Regions from separate parts of the Buttiauxella sp. genome, predicted to be linked through region 4. Evidence: predicted binding sites of a transcription regulator. Region 4 holds the regulator's gene; each other region holds the start of a gene.
The links. Region 4 encodes CRP, which controls carbon source genes, mostly activating them, when cyclic AMP is high. Its sites were predicted from a motif close to ATGTGANNNNNNTCACAT; they were not measured.
Positions count from the first base shown of each region.

Region 1: WBL83_RS11855 (PhzF family phenazine biosynthesis protein) is a predicted target of CRP. The motif match lies at 1,894-1,911, and genes of this name have one in related genera.
Region 2: WBL83_RS22170 (YjcB family protein) is a predicted target of CRP. The motif match lies at 1,713-1,730, and genes of this name have one in related genera.
Region 3: serC (3-phosphoserine/phosphohydroxythreonine transaminase) is a predicted target of CRP. The motif match lies at 2,015-2,032, and genes of this name have one in related genera.

Region 1 covers NZ_JBAVHX010000010.1:659,247-662,827, forward strand. Annotated here, with positions in the region: gene sad (succinate-semialdehyde dehydrogenase) at 1-67, opposite strand, end outside; gene ptrR (putrescine utilization regulator PtrR) at 169-1,029, shown strand; gene WBL83_RS11855 (PhzF family phenazine biosynthesis protein) at 1,026-1,823, opposite strand; gene WBL83_RS11860 (sugar transporter) at 1,990-3,186, shown strand; gene WBL83_RS11865 (MarC family NAAT transporter) at 3,253-3,581, opposite strand, start outside.
Region 2 covers NZ_JBAVHX010000039.1:55,276-58,856, forward strand. Annotated here, with positions in the region: gene WBL83_RS22160 (M20 aminoacylase family protein) at 1-408, shown strand, start outside; gene WBL83_RS22165 (ABC transporter substrate-binding protein) at 424-1,200, shown strand; gene WBL83_RS22170 (YjcB family protein) at 1,296-1,577, opposite strand; gene soxS (superoxide response transcriptional regulator SoxS) at 1,815-2,138, opposite strand; gene soxR (redox-sensitive transcriptional activator SoxR) at 2,224-2,679, shown strand; gene WBL83_RS22185 (glutathione S-transferase family protein) at 2,988-3,581, shown strand, end outside.
Region 3 covers NZ_JBAVHX010000004.1:779,100-782,680, forward strand. Annotated here, with positions in the region: gene aroA (3-phosphoshikimate 1-carboxyvinyltransferase) at 1-752, opposite strand, end outside; gene serC (3-phosphoserine/phosphohydroxythreonine transaminase) at 832-1,917, opposite strand; gene WBL83_RS04105 (DUF421 domain-containing protein) at 2,078-2,770, opposite strand; gene ycaO (30S ribosomal protein S12 methylthiotransferase accessory factor YcaO) at 2,908-3,581, shown strand, end outside.
Region 4 covers NZ_JBAVHX010000017.1:13,946-17,526, forward strand. Annotated here, with positions in the region: gene WBL83_RS13350 (YheU family protein) at 1-23, shown strand, start outside; gene WBL83_RS13355 (phosphoribulokinase) at 179-1,057, shown strand; gene WBL83_RS13360 (OsmC family protein) at 1,079-1,483, opposite strand; gene crp (cAMP-activated global transcriptional regulator CRP) at 1,798-2,430, shown strand; gene WBL83_RS13370 (YccS/YhfK family putative transporter) at 2,620-3,581, shown strand, end outside.

The DNA.
Region 1 (3,581 bases), on a different contig from region 4:
ATGCAAAAGCGGTTGCTGAGAGCTGCTGTCCGTTAGCCGGATTAATTGAAATTGCGTGTGTGTTCATGATGTCCCCTGCATTTCGTTGATGCCCTAACCTTAAACCGGCGTGACAATCATGAAAAATGAATAATAATGAGCGAGTCATTCACGAATTGAGAAAGGCTAATGGATCTCACCCAACTTGAAATGTTTAATGCGGTCGCAGAAACCGGCAGCATCAGCGCGGCAGCGGTTAAGGTGCACCGTGTCCCGTCTAATCTCACCACCCGCATTAAGCAGCTTGAGGCCGACCTCGGTGTGGAGTTGTTTATCCGGGAAAACCAGCGTTTGCGCCTGGCTCCCGCTGGACATAGTTTTCTGAGTTACAGCAAACGGATTCTGGCGTTAGTTGATGAAGCCCGGATGGCGGTGTCTGGCGATGAACCTCAGGGTATTCTTACGCTCGGTTCGCTGGAAAGCACTGCTGCGGTGCGCATTCCCAGTGTGCTGGCGATGTTTAACCAGCGTTTCCCCAAAATTCAGCTCTCGTTAGCCACGGGGCCATCGGGTGATCAAATTGATGGCGTGCTGGATGGGCGGCTGTCAGCGGCATTTGTCGATGGCCCGATCCTGCATCCGTTACTGGAAGGGCTGGCGGTTTATGAAGAAGAGATGGTGATTGTCGCCCCCGCCGACCACGCGGTGATTACCGATGCCCGGCAAGTGAGCGGTGCCAGTATTTATGCGTTTCGCGCCAACTGTTCGTACCGACGGCATTTCGAAAGCTGGTTCCACGACCAGCAATCGCTGCCGGGGAAAATTCATGAGATGGAGTCTTACCACGGCATGCTGGCATGCGTTATTGCCGGAGCGGGAATTGCCCTGATGCCCAGAAGCATGCTGGAAAGTATGCCGGGCAGTCACCAGGTTTCAATATCGCCACTGCCCGAAGCGTGGCGATTCCTCAATACCTGGCTTATCTGGCGACGTGGTGCGAAAACCCGACAACTCGATGCGTTTATCGGGCTACTGAAACCCACACCTTAGCCGCGCAACAACACTTTGCCGACCAGATAAGTCACCGCTTTCCCGCCGATAAGTACGCGGTCACCCGCAAGTTGGCAACGCAAATCACCACCACGTTGGGAAACCTGGCGGGCGAGCATCTGGGTTTTACCCAACTTTTGCGCCCAATAAGGGATCAGCATGGTATGCGTGGAACCGGTGACGGGATCTTCGGGCATCGACGACCCAGGTGAAAAGAAACGGCTGACAAAGTCATAACCCTCTTCATCTGACGGTGCCGTGATGCACACTTTTTGATTCAGGGTACGCATCAGTGCAAAGTCAGGTTTTATGGCTTCAACCTGCTGCTGATTCTCAAGCACTACCGTCCAGGTGCGCCCGAGCCGGACTTCCTGATAATCACCGATCCCCAGCGAATCGAGCAACGCTTGTGGCGGCTCTACCGCATCACTGCTGGTGGCCGGGAAATCAAGCGTCAGCCAGTCGCCATTGCGCGTAACGGTCAGCGGGCCGACGAAACGCGTAGCAAAATGAATCGCGGTTTCCGGGTAATTCAGATACTCAAAAATCACATGGGCGGTGGCGAGTGTCGCATGGCCGCACAGATTAACCTCCCCTTGCGTGGTAAACCAACGCAATTCAAACCCGCTATCGGTGGTGATAAAAAAAGCCGTTTCCGACTGGTTATGCTGACGCGTCATCGCCTGTAAGGTTTCATCTGGCAGCCATTCTGTCAGCGGGCAAACCGCTGCCGCATTGCCACCAAAAGTGGAATCGGTAAACGCATCGACCATATAAAAATCAATTTGCTGCATGGCATTTTCTCTCTGTCGTACCCAATGACTTCTACCATGCCACGAGATCCCCGAATAGCATGACAATTAAATGAGACTTTAATCACAAAAGCGGTTGTACCGCAGGATTGATGGTTTTATGATCGCCTCCTCTCCACACTTTTACTGACCAGCGCGAACCCCATTTATGACCATAAGCAATGTCTCACGCAAAACTGCGTGGCTACGCGTCGTTACGCTCGCTGTCGCGGCCTTTATTTTTAACACCACGGAATTTGTCCCTGTCGGTTTGCTCTCTGACATCGCCGATAGTTTTGGCATGCAAACCGCACAGGTTGGGATCATGCTAACCATCTACGCATGGGTAGTGGCGCTGATGTCCCTGCCGTTTATGCTGCTGACCAGCCAGGTCGAGCGAAAGCGGCTGTTAGTCAGCATTTTTGTCCTGTTTATCGCAAGCCATGTGCTCTCATTCCTCGCCTGGAACTTCACCGTGCTGGTGATTAGCCGCATTGGTATCGCCTTTGCCCACGCTATTTTCTGGTCGATTACCGCGTCGCTGGCAATTCGTATGGCGCCAGCTGGCAAAAAAGCGCAGGCGCTAAGTTTGATTGCCACCGGCACCGCACTTGCGATGGTATTAGGTTTACCGCTTGGGCGAGTCGTCGGGCAATATTTCGGCTGGCGCACCACCTTCTTCGCCATTGGCGTGATTGCAGCTATCACGTTGTTCTGCGTGATGAAACTGCTGCCAAAACTACCCAGCGAACATTCTGGCTCGCTGAAAAGCCTGCCCCTGCTGTTTAAGCGCCCGGCACTAATGAGTTTATATGTGTTAGTGGCCGTGGTCGTTACCGCGCATTACACGGCATACAGTTACATCGAGCCGTTTGTGCAAACCGTCGCCGGGCTGAGCGCCAATATGGCAACCTTCCTGCTGTTAGTGCTGGGCGGTGCCGGGATTATTGGCAGCGTGATGTTTGGTAAGTTAGGTAACCGACACTCATCATCGCTGGTCAGTGGCTCTATCGGTTTATTGGTACTGTGCCTCGCGTTACTGCTGCCTTCCGCAGAAAGCACCACTTACCTGACGCTGTTATGTCTGCTGTGGGGGGTGGCGATTATGGTTATCACGCTGGGTATGCAGGTCAAAGTTCTGGCGCTGGCACCTGATGCAACGGATGTCTCCATGGCGTTATTCTCGGGGATTTTCAATCTCGGGATTGGTGCGGGGGCATTGGTGGGTAATCAGGTGAGTCTGCATTTTGATATGTCGAGCATCGGTCTGGTCGGTGCGGTTCCGGCGCTGGTTGCACTTATCGGTTCGGTGTTAATTTTCCGCCGCTGGCCGGTGTCGTTAGAAGAAAAACCGCAACACGGTTAACACGGTTAATGTTGAGATGTCGGGTGGCGTCCTGCTCACCCGACAACCCTTTAATGGATGTCGTAATCAACTGGCTGGGAAATGAGTAATAATTTCCAGCACACCATTAATAATAAACTGCACGCCCATACACACCAGCAAGAAGCCCATCAGACGGGAAATAGCCTCAATTCCGCTTTTACCCACCAGACGCATAATCGCGCCTGAACTGCGTAAACTCCCCCACAAAATAATCCCTACCAAAGCAAAAATTAATGGTGGCGCCACTAGCACCACCCAGTTAGAAAAACTGACACCGTGCTCGACCGTTGAGGATGAGCTGATGATCATCGCAATGGTACCCGGCCCTGCGGTGCTTGGCATCGCCAGCGGCACAAAGGCAATATTAGTATCCG
Region 2 (3,581 bases), on a different contig from region 4:
TTAACCGTGCGTGCCATGAAACCAGAAATCCGCGATCTATTAATTAAAAGAATTGAAGAATTAGCTGATCTGACGACGAAGAGCTTTGGCGCGAGTTGTGATGTGGAAGTTTATGATTCTTATCCGGTGCTGATTAACGATGATGAACAAACTGCCTTTGCCCGCGAGCTGGCTGTCGAATGCTTTGGTAAAGATGCCGTGCTCGATAAAGTGCTCCCTTCAACGGGTAGTGAAGATTTTGCCTTTATGCTGCAAGAAAGACCGGGCAGTTATTTCTTATTAGGCAATGGAGAAAAGGGCGATAAAGGCGGCTGTATGGTGCATAACCCGGGGTATGATTTTAATGATGATATTATTTCAACCGGCGCATCATTCTTTTCTCGTTTAGTGCAAACCTATTGTCGTTAATTCACTGGAGCTACTATGAAGAAATATATTCTACCGTTGATGGCTCTGCTGGCGACAAGTTCGGCCCTGGCAAATAATATTAAAGAAATCCGTTTTGGCGTTGACCCAACATTTGCTCCCTTTGAATCGAAAGATGCGACTGGGAAAGTTGTTGGGTTTGATATTGATTTGGGGAATGCTATTTGCGCGAAACTTCAGGCCAAATGTGTTTGGGTTGAAAATAACTTCGATGCGATTATTCCTGCACTGCAGGCGAGAAAGTTTGACGCTATTCTTTCCGGTATGTATATGACCGAGAAACGCAAACAGCAAATTGCCTTTACGGACAAAATTTATAACGGTCCGGTATTCCTTGTCGCCCATAAAAACACGCCAATAAAAGCAGATGTTGAGCAACTGAAGGGCAAAACCATCGGTGTGGAACAAGGTTCAGCCCAGGAAACCTTCGCCAACAAAAACTGGCGTAGTGCGGGTGTGAATGTTGTCGCTTATCAGGGCGCGGATATGGTGGTACGAGATTTAGAATCCGGGCGCATAGACGGCGCGGTGCTTTCTGGCGTCATGGCTGAATACAGTTTCCTTAAAAAACCGCAGGGCAAGGATTTTGCTTTTGTCGGTGGCGCATTGCAGGATCCTGAATTATTCGATGCGGGTGCCGCGATTGGCTTGCGTAAAGATGACACGGAGTTGCGCGAAGCACTGAATGGCGCGATTAGCCAGATCCTCGCCGATGGAACCTACAAAAAACTGGCGGCAAAATACTTTAGTTTTGATATCTACTCAGGAACCTGACCGTTTCCATCAAAAGCTGTAGATTCACAAAAACAAAAAAGGCCTCGAAAGAGGCCTTTTACATTTTCAAAACAGACTCGTTTAACTCAGACCCATCAGGTCATCACCATCGGCCATTCTGGCGGGGTATGGCTTGAGATCTCAATCATGATGTCTTTAAACGATGCCCAGATGACCGGGAAATCCGTCCACTCCAGCCCTAGCAAACCCGTCGCAAACCATAAAGCAGAAGCTATCCCCAGCATACTGCTGACGATGGCAAAAAACGTGTAATCGGATTTGCGAAACTGGATATTCAACGTGCTAGCTACAAACATCAACACCGCACTGACTAATGGCCAGCGCATTAATAGAACGCTGGTAGTGATTGCCGCCATGGAAATTGTTCCTTTATCACATAACTCATTACGCTCAACGGTTATGCGCGACACAAGGCGCAGCAATTACAGCACAGAGACCGTCTGGAAATGAGTGGGTACAGAAAATGTAAGAAGATTCCTGTTACACAGGATGTGTGAACTATATCACATTTGTTCTTTTAATCACCACTTTTGCAGTGCATTTTCTGTTCCGTTTTATTCATGTACTAAAGGACAAATTTCTGGCAAAGCGCGTCAGGCGTGATGGCGATAGTCAGTTGGGGTGCGGTCAAACTCACGGCGAAAAACACGTGAAAAGGTCTGCTGGGAGACATAACCGTAGTCCATCGCAATATCAAAAATCGGGCGTCGAGTGTTGCGTAACTCTTTTGCCGCCATTAATAAACGACGCTGACGAATGTATTCGCCCAGGGTCTGGCGCTTCACTGTACGGAACATCCGTTGCAGATACCATTTTGAATAACCAGATTTTTTTGCCACAACATCAATGTTCAGCGGTTGATCAATGTGATCGTCAATCCATTCAGTCAAAGTTTGAATAATATCCTGATGTGCCATACGCCATCCTCAAGCCCGATTTCAATTAGCAGGTTCTGTTGGCTGCGAGTATAATTCCTCAAGTTAACTTGAGGTAAAGACCATTTTGGAAAAGAAATCACCCCGATTTAAATCTTTGCTCAGCCCAGGTGAAGTGGCGAAGCGCAGCGGCGTGGCAGTTTCAGCGTTGCACTTTTATGAAAGCAAAGGGCTCATCAAAAGCGTACGTAATAGCGGAAACCAACGGCGCTACACGCGTGATGTGCTGCGAAACGTGGCCATTATTAAAATTGCGCAGCGCATTGGTATTCCTCTGGCGACGATTGGTGAAGAATTTGGTGTGCTGCCTGACGGGCATAAAATTAATAAAAACGACTGGAAGAAGATGTCGTCGCAATGGCGCGAAGAACTCGATCGACGCATCGATACGCTCACGGCTTTACGTGATGAGTTGAATGGCTGTATTGGTTGCGGCTGTCTGTCCGGTGCGGATTGTCCATTACGAAATCCTGGCGACAAACTCGGCGAACAGGGGACGGGCGCGCGTCTTCTGGAAGATTAGAAATGGCAGTTAAATGTCATTATGTGACAGATGTGACAGCAAAACTAAAGCGCCCAACTTCGGCGCTTTAGTTTGTTCCCGGTCTTTGTCTTTCGATCTATCCCGCTTTTCGCAAGGAGGGTTTCCCCCGACATCAGCGTCCCTCAATCACACTTTCTCAGGAGGTTCCGGATTGCGCTGACAACTTAAGTGTAGATCCCCTCTGGCAAGTTTCAAGGTTATTTGAGTATTTTTTATACAGCACTAATACTCCACATTTTGCGCTTTTACCTATAGTTAACTCATCTTGCTAAACAGAAGGTTAACTCATGCTTATCGTTCATCATCTCAATAACTCTCGCTCGCAACGTATCTTATGGATGCTTGAGGAGCTGCAGGTGCCCTACCAGATTGTTCGCTATCAGCGCGAATCCACCATGCTGGCGCCAGAGTCGTTAAAAGCTGTGCACCCATTAGGGAAGTCACCGGTGGTGGAAGATAACGGCAATATCCTCGCGGAGTCCGGGGCAATCATTGAATATCTGCAAGAAACCTACGATCTCGAGAGCCGCTTCAAACCGATTTCCAGCGAAGATAAATTGCGTTATCGCTTTTGGCTGCATTACGCCGAAGGATCGTTAATGCCACTATTAATGATGAAACTGGTGTTTGGTAGCCTGGGTAAAGAGCCAGTGCCGTGGTTGCTGCGTCCGGTGGGTAATTTGTTGGGGCAAGGCGTGCAAAAGGCGTATCTGAATAAACAGATTCTGACGCATGCGCGTTATCTCGAAGATTCACTGCAAAAAAATCCGTGGTTTGCAGGCCAGGCATTCAGTGCCGCGGATATTCAAATGAGTTTCCCGGTCGTTGCGTTACTGTCTCGCGGTGGCATCAACGATTTACCTAATCTGCAAAACTGGTTT
Region 3 (3,581 bases), on a different contig from region 4:
GCCAGGAAGTAAGAAGCAGATGAGGCATCGCCTTCCACCAGATAAGCACCTGGAGAGGCGTACTGCTGACTACCGCGAATGACGAAACTGCGGTAATCGCGGTTTTCTACATCCACACCGAAGGTTTTCATTAGATGTAATGTGATGTCGATATAGGGTTTTGATACCAGATCACCTTTGATGGTGATTTCGGTGTCGTTTTCCGCCAACGGTGCCGTCATCAAAAGCGCCGTCAAGAACTGGCTCGAAACACTGCCATCGACGGCTACCTGGCCACCACTAAAACCGCCACGTAAACGCAACGGTGGATAATTTTCTTGTTCCAGATAGTCAATCTGAGCCCCGCCCTGACGCAAAGCATCAACCAGATGACCAATCGGACGTTCTTTCATGCGAGGTTCACCGGTCAGTACAATATTATTGCTGCCGAGGCACAATGCTGCCGCAAGCGGGCGCATTGCGGTCCCTGCATTACCTAAGAATAACTCCAGGTCACCAGCATCTTGTAATGGGCCGCCCATGCCAGTGACTTCACAGCGCGTACGGTCGGCAGAAAGTGTATAGCTAACTCCCAATGCTTTCAGAGCGTTGAGCATATGACGCACATCGTCGCTATCGAGCAAGTTAGTCAGTTCAGTGGTGCCTTGCGCCAGTGCAGCAAGCAGCAGCGCGCGGTTTGACACACTTTTTGAACCAGGAAGGTTAATCGTGCCGTCGACCAGTGCGATGGGTTGTAACGTCAGGGATTCCAGCATGGGAAAAATACTCTCAACTCAAACAGAATAAAAACCCCGCGAACGATGTCGCGGGGAGAATAACAACGAGCAACGGTTAACCGTGGCGACGCTCAAAGTCGACCATGAAATCGGTTAACGCTTTAACGCCTTCAAGTGGCATCGCATTGTAGATAGATGCACGCATTCCGCCCACAACACGGTGGCCTTTCAATGCATGCAAACCAGCAGCAAACGACTCTTCGAGGAAGACTTTATCCAGCGCGCTATCCGCTAACTGGAATGGTACGTTCATGCGCGAACGGTTGGCAGGAGCCACATCGTTACGGTAGAAATCGCTTTTATCAATCACACCGTAGAGCAGGCTCGCTTTCTCACGGTTAATTTTGTCCATGACTTCCACACCACCCTGTTCTTTCAGCCATTTAAAGACCAAACCTGACAGATACCAGGCAAAGGTAGGTGGCGTGTTGAACATGGATTCGTTTTCATTTAGCACGGTGTAGTCAAGAATGGACGGGCAGGCTTTATGCGCCTTGCCGAGCAAATCTTCACGCACGATAACCAGCGTTAAACCTGCCGGGCCGATATTTTTCTGTGCGCCGGCATAAATGACGCCAAAACGGCTAATGTCCAGCGAGTGCGACAAAATAGAGGATGAGTAGTCCGCAACCACCACTTTATCGCCAAAATCTGGGGTTTCGTGAGTTGCAATGCCGTCGATGGTTTCATTCGGGCAGTAGTGCAGATAAGCACTCTCTTCAGAAACCTGCCACTCGCTCATTGGCTTGAGTGCGCGCAGGCCGTCAATAGTCACTTTCGCATCGAAAACATTTGGAGCGCAGTATTTGTGTGCTTCTTTTACTGCGCTGCTCGCCCAGTAGCCGCCATCCACATAATCCGCAGTCGTTTTGTCACCCAACAAATTGAGAGGGACGCCCGCGAATTGACCGCGACCGCCGCCATGACAGAACAAAACTTTGTAGTTCGAGGGGATTTGCAGCAGATCACGAAAATCTTTTTCAGCTTCAACAGCTACCTGAATAAACTCTTTTCCACGGTGGCTAATCTCCATCACGGAGGTGCCTAAACCTTGCCAGTCGCAAAGTTCACGTTGGGCACGACGAAGCACATCAGCTGGTAGCATCGCCGGACCGGAACTAAAATTGTATACCTGAGTCATTTCCCCTCACCACGCTTAGATCAACAAGTTTTTATACGTTATCGGTTTTATCACTCAGATGCTGAGCCTGCAATGGTTAATCAGGTGTGACCGAGTAATGTGCGCAAAATCACACAACAGAATCAACTACTCGCTGAATTAAACACCCGATAAATACCCGTCAGGTCACTCGCGAAGCGGTGCTGGCCTTAACCCAAACTTTGTTTGCACAGCGCGGGCACGTGGATTCGTCCCCGGCATTTAACGTAGTGACTTCACTGCAATGGATACAGGCATAGTCGGCATCTTCTGGCATTTTAATAAACCGTTCACAGCAGTGCTCAGGCAAAATGGGTAATCCCGGTCTGACGAGTTTGTCAGGGAAGAAATAGACACTTATCTGGCCATTGGTTTCAAGTATCGCCAGACGGACTTGCCCAAGGTGTTCAACGCCCAGCAAGCGAAGCTCCATAAAAAACTCAAATTCAGTCATGTTTTGCGACTTCATTTTTTCCCAGGCAAACTCCCCTTCTTCAATAATGACTGAAGGTTTTCCCTCAAACAGGTTTTCGAGTTTTTCACTATGGCTCATCAGCCACATCACCAGCCGATAAAGCCCCCCCAACGTAACGAAAACAATCAACACCGGTAGCATTGGCACGTCATGATAAAACGCCACATCCCCCGCCGCCGAGCCAAGGGTTAAGATTATCAGCACTTCAAATAGCGACATCTGCCGTACGCCGCGCCGCCCCGTTATTTTTAAAAACAGAAACACCAATATGAAGGTATAAAGACTACGTAAAGCGACTTCCCAGAGGAAATCGAGGGGTACGTCGTTCAAAGCCATCCGCTGGAGATCAAAGGTCTTCATTTTTCCGCCATAACAGTAGGTTACTGACAGTAAGCATAGCCTGTTATGCTATTGCCGCCTGCTTGCTGCTGACAATGGCGTCAGTCTGCTAAAACCCGTATCATTGCGCGCTTTGCGTACGACAAAAGTGAAACCTGATGACTCAAACCTTTATTCCTGGCAAAGATGCCGCACTGGAAGATTCCATCGCTCGCTTCCAGAAGCAGCTCTCCTCCCTTGGCTTTAATATTGAAGAAGCCTCCTGGTTAAACCCCGTTCCTAACGTCTGGTCAGTTCATATCCGTGATAAAGACAGCGCGCTGTGCTTTACCAATGGTAAAGGGGCAACTAAAAAAGCCGCATTGGCTTCCGCTCTGGGTGAATATTTCGAACGTCTGTCGACCAACTATTTCTTCGCTGATTTCTGGTTGGGCAAGACCATCGCCAATGGCCCGTTTGTGCATTATCCAAACGAGAAGTGGTTCCCAATTCCAGAAGATGAGCAGTTGCCAGAAGGCATTCTCGACGATCGTCTGCGTGCGTTTTACGATCCGGAAAACGAAGTGACTGCGGGGATGCTTATCGATCTGCAATCAGGTAATGAAGAGCGTGGGATTTGCGCCCTGCCATTTACCCGCCAGTCGGATCAAGAAACTGTCTATATTCCAATGAACATTATCGGCAACCTGTACGTTTCAAATGGCATGTCTGCAGGGAATACGGCAAACGAAGCTCGCGTACAGGGTCTGTCAGAAGTTTTCGAACGTCATATTAAAAATCGCATTATTGCTGAAAGCATCAGCCTGCCAGAAATTCCACAGGAAGTGCTGGC
Region 4 (3,581 bases):
CTCGCGGGCAATTTCGCGGCTAAGTTTATCTACTACCCTCACCCCACCCCTCTCCCTGAGGGAGAGGCAGAAAAATGAGTGCAAATCCCGGCTCGATCAATACCCTCTCCTGGGGGAGAAGGTTAGGGTGAGGGCCACATTCAAAACACATTTGTGAAACCCACGGAGTTGTTGCCTTATGTCAGCCAAACATCCGGTCATTGCCGTAACAGGTTCCAGCGGCGCGGGAACGACCACCACAAGCCTTGCCTTCCGTAAAATATTCCAGCAACTCAATCTTCGCGCAGCCGAAGTTGAAGGTGACAGCTTCCATCGTTTCACACGTCCTGAAATGGACATGGCTATTCGTAAAGCTCGCGATCTGGGTCGACATATCAGCTACTTTGGTCCGGAAGCGAACGACTTCGGCTTACTCGAACAAACGTTTCTCGAGTACGGTAAAACCGGGCAAGGTAAATCACGCAAGTATCTGCATACTTATGATGAAGCCGTACCCTGGAACCAAATCCCGGGCACCTTTACTCCGTGGCAGCCGTTACCGGAGCCGACCGATGTCTTATTTTATGAAGGCTTGCATGGCGGAGTCGTTACCCCGCAGCACGACGTCGCCAATGCCGTTGACTTGCTGGTTGGCGTAGTACCGATTGTGAACCTGGAATGGATACAAAAACTGGTGCGCGACACCAGTGAGCGCGGGCACTCCAGAGAAGCAGTGATGGATTCCGTCGTGCGTTCGATGGACGATTATATCAATTACATCACGCCGCAATTTTCCCGCACCCATATCAACTTCCAGCGTGTGCCTACCGTTGATACATCTAACCCCTTTGCCGCGCGAGCCATCCCATCACTGGATGAAAGCTTTGTAGTGATTCATTTCCGTGGGCTGGATAACATCGATTTCCCGTACCTGCTCGCTATGTTGCAAGGCTCATTCATTTCCCACATCAATACATTAGTGGTGCCGGGCGGCAAGATGGGGCTGGCAATGGAATTGATCATGACGCCACTGGTTAAGCGTCTTGCAGAAGGGCGAAACATCAATCAGGGCGGATAGCTCCCGCCCTTTTGACGCACATTAGCCTTCGATCACTTCATAGCTGTGAGTAATGTTCACAGCTTTTTCCAGCATCAGAGCAACAGAACAATACTTCTCAGCAGATAAATCCACTGCGCGGGAAACCGCGTTATCTTTAAGCTCTTTGCCTGTCACGATGAAATGCAGGTTAATGGTGGTAAAAAGACGAGGTGCTTCTTCGCGGCGCTCAGAGGTGAGTTTTACTTCACAATCCGTCACGTTGTAGCGACCTTTTTGCAAGATAGAAACCACGTCGATGGCACTACAACCACCCGCAGCCATCAGAACCATTTCCATCGGACTGGGTGCTTTATCGCCAGAATTACCATCCATCAAAATCTGGTGTCCAGAAGCGGACTCCCCAAGGAAGGTTAACCCTTCAACCCACTTCACTCGTGCCTGCATGTGACTTCTCCAGTTGAAAAAAACCCTTTCAGAGTACGCGGATGCAGCAAAACTGGCAACGGAAGGCGACCTGCGTCATGCTGAAACGAGACAATAGGAGACACTTGTCAAAAGCTATGCTAAAACAATCCAGATGCTACATCGCGATACATTGACGTAATGCATGTATGCAGAGGACGTCACTAATTACAGGCAGCAAGAATGACTTGCATGCCATCTCCCCAAGGTGGGGAATATTCTAATACTTGCAACGCCAGACAGGATGTTTAGCGTCTTGTCGTTGGTAGCTAGTTATAAACAGAGGATAACCGCGCATGGTGCTTGGCAAACCGCAAACAGACCCAACTCTCGAATGGTTCTTGTCCCATTGCCATATTCATAAGTATCCATCGAAGAGCACACTGATTCACCAGGGTGAAAAAGCTGAGACGCTGTACTACATCGTCAAGGGCTCTGTGGCTGTTCTGATTAAAGATGAAGAGGGCAAGGAAATGATCCTCTCCTATCTGAATCAGGGCGATTTTATTGGTGAGTTAGGGCTGTTCGAAGAAGGCCAGGAACGTAGTGCCTGGGTCCGTGCTAAATCTGCCTGTGAAGTGGCTGAAATTTCCTATAAAAAATTCCGCCAGCTTATTCAGGTCAACCCAGACATTCTGATGCGCCTGTCTTCCCAGATGGCTCGTCGTCTGCAAGTTACATCTGAGAAAGTCGGTAACCTGGCATTCCTGGATGTAACAGGTCGCATTGCACAGACGCTACTGAATCTGGCGAAACAACCTGATGCAATGACCCACCCAGACGGCATGCAGATTAAAATTACTCGTCAGGAAATCGGTCAGATCGTGGGTTGCTCTCGCGAAACTGTTGGTCGTATCTTGAAAATGCTGGAAGATCAAAACCTGATCTCCGCTCACGGTAAAACGATCGTCGTTTACGGCACTCGTTAATCTCCGTCCTAAAAAATGGCGTGTTGCTTCATGACACGCCTTTTTTGTCTCTACACTTCCCTCACTTGCTCTAAATAGTTCATGTTGCAGGTAGGCGGTAAGCTCAGGAATCCCAGGAGCTTACTAAAGTAAGTGACTGGGATGACTGAGTGCAACCAACAACCCAGCAACTTGAACCATGACGAGCAAATGTGGCGCCGACTGATCTACCACCCCGAAGTTAACTACGCATTACGGCAAACGCTGGTGCTGTGCCTTCCTGTGGGAGTAGGTCTACTGTTAGGAAATTTGCAGTTAGGCCTGCTTTTCTCGTTAGTGCCTGCCTGTTGCAACATAGCCGGTCTGGATACTCCCCATAAGCGCTTCTTCAAACGCCTGATTATTGGCGGCTCCCTGTTTGCTGTCAGCAGTTTAATCATGCAGCTTTTGCTGCTCTACACCGACGTGCCTTTGCCGCTTATTCTCATGGTCATGGCGCTAATGCTAGGCGTGACCGCTGAAATCAGCTCGCTGCACGCTCGTTTGCTTCCTGCCTCGCTGATTGCAGCTATCTTCACGCTCAGCATGGCTGGCAACATGCCTATCTGGAAACCGATGGCGTTGTATGTCTCCGGTACGATTTGGTACGGGGTGTTTAACTGGTTTTGGTTCTGGATGTGGCGTGAGCAGCCGTTGCGCGAATCGTTAAGTCTGCTCTATCGCCAGTTAGCAGATTACTGTGAAGCCAAGTACGGCATGCTGACCCAGCACGCGGATCCGGAAACCACGCTCCCGCCGCTACTGGCCCGCCAGCAAAAAGCCGTCGACTTAATCACCGTCTGCTACCAACAGCTGCACATGCTGGCAGCGAATCAGCAGAACGGTTACAAGCATCTTTTGCGCTCCTTTCAGGTCGCATTAGATCTCCAGGAGCACATTTCCGTCAGTTTGCACCAACCTGCCGAGGTGCAAAAACTTGTCGCACAAAGCCATGCGGAAGCGGTCATCCGCTGGAATGCGCAAACTATTGCGGCCCGTTTGCGCGTTCTGGCCGATGACATTCTTTACCATCGTTATCCGCAGCGATTTTCGATGGAGAAGCAAATTGAAGCCCTCGAGAAAATCGCTCGCCAGAATCCAGATAATCCAGTCGGACAATTTTGTCATTATCA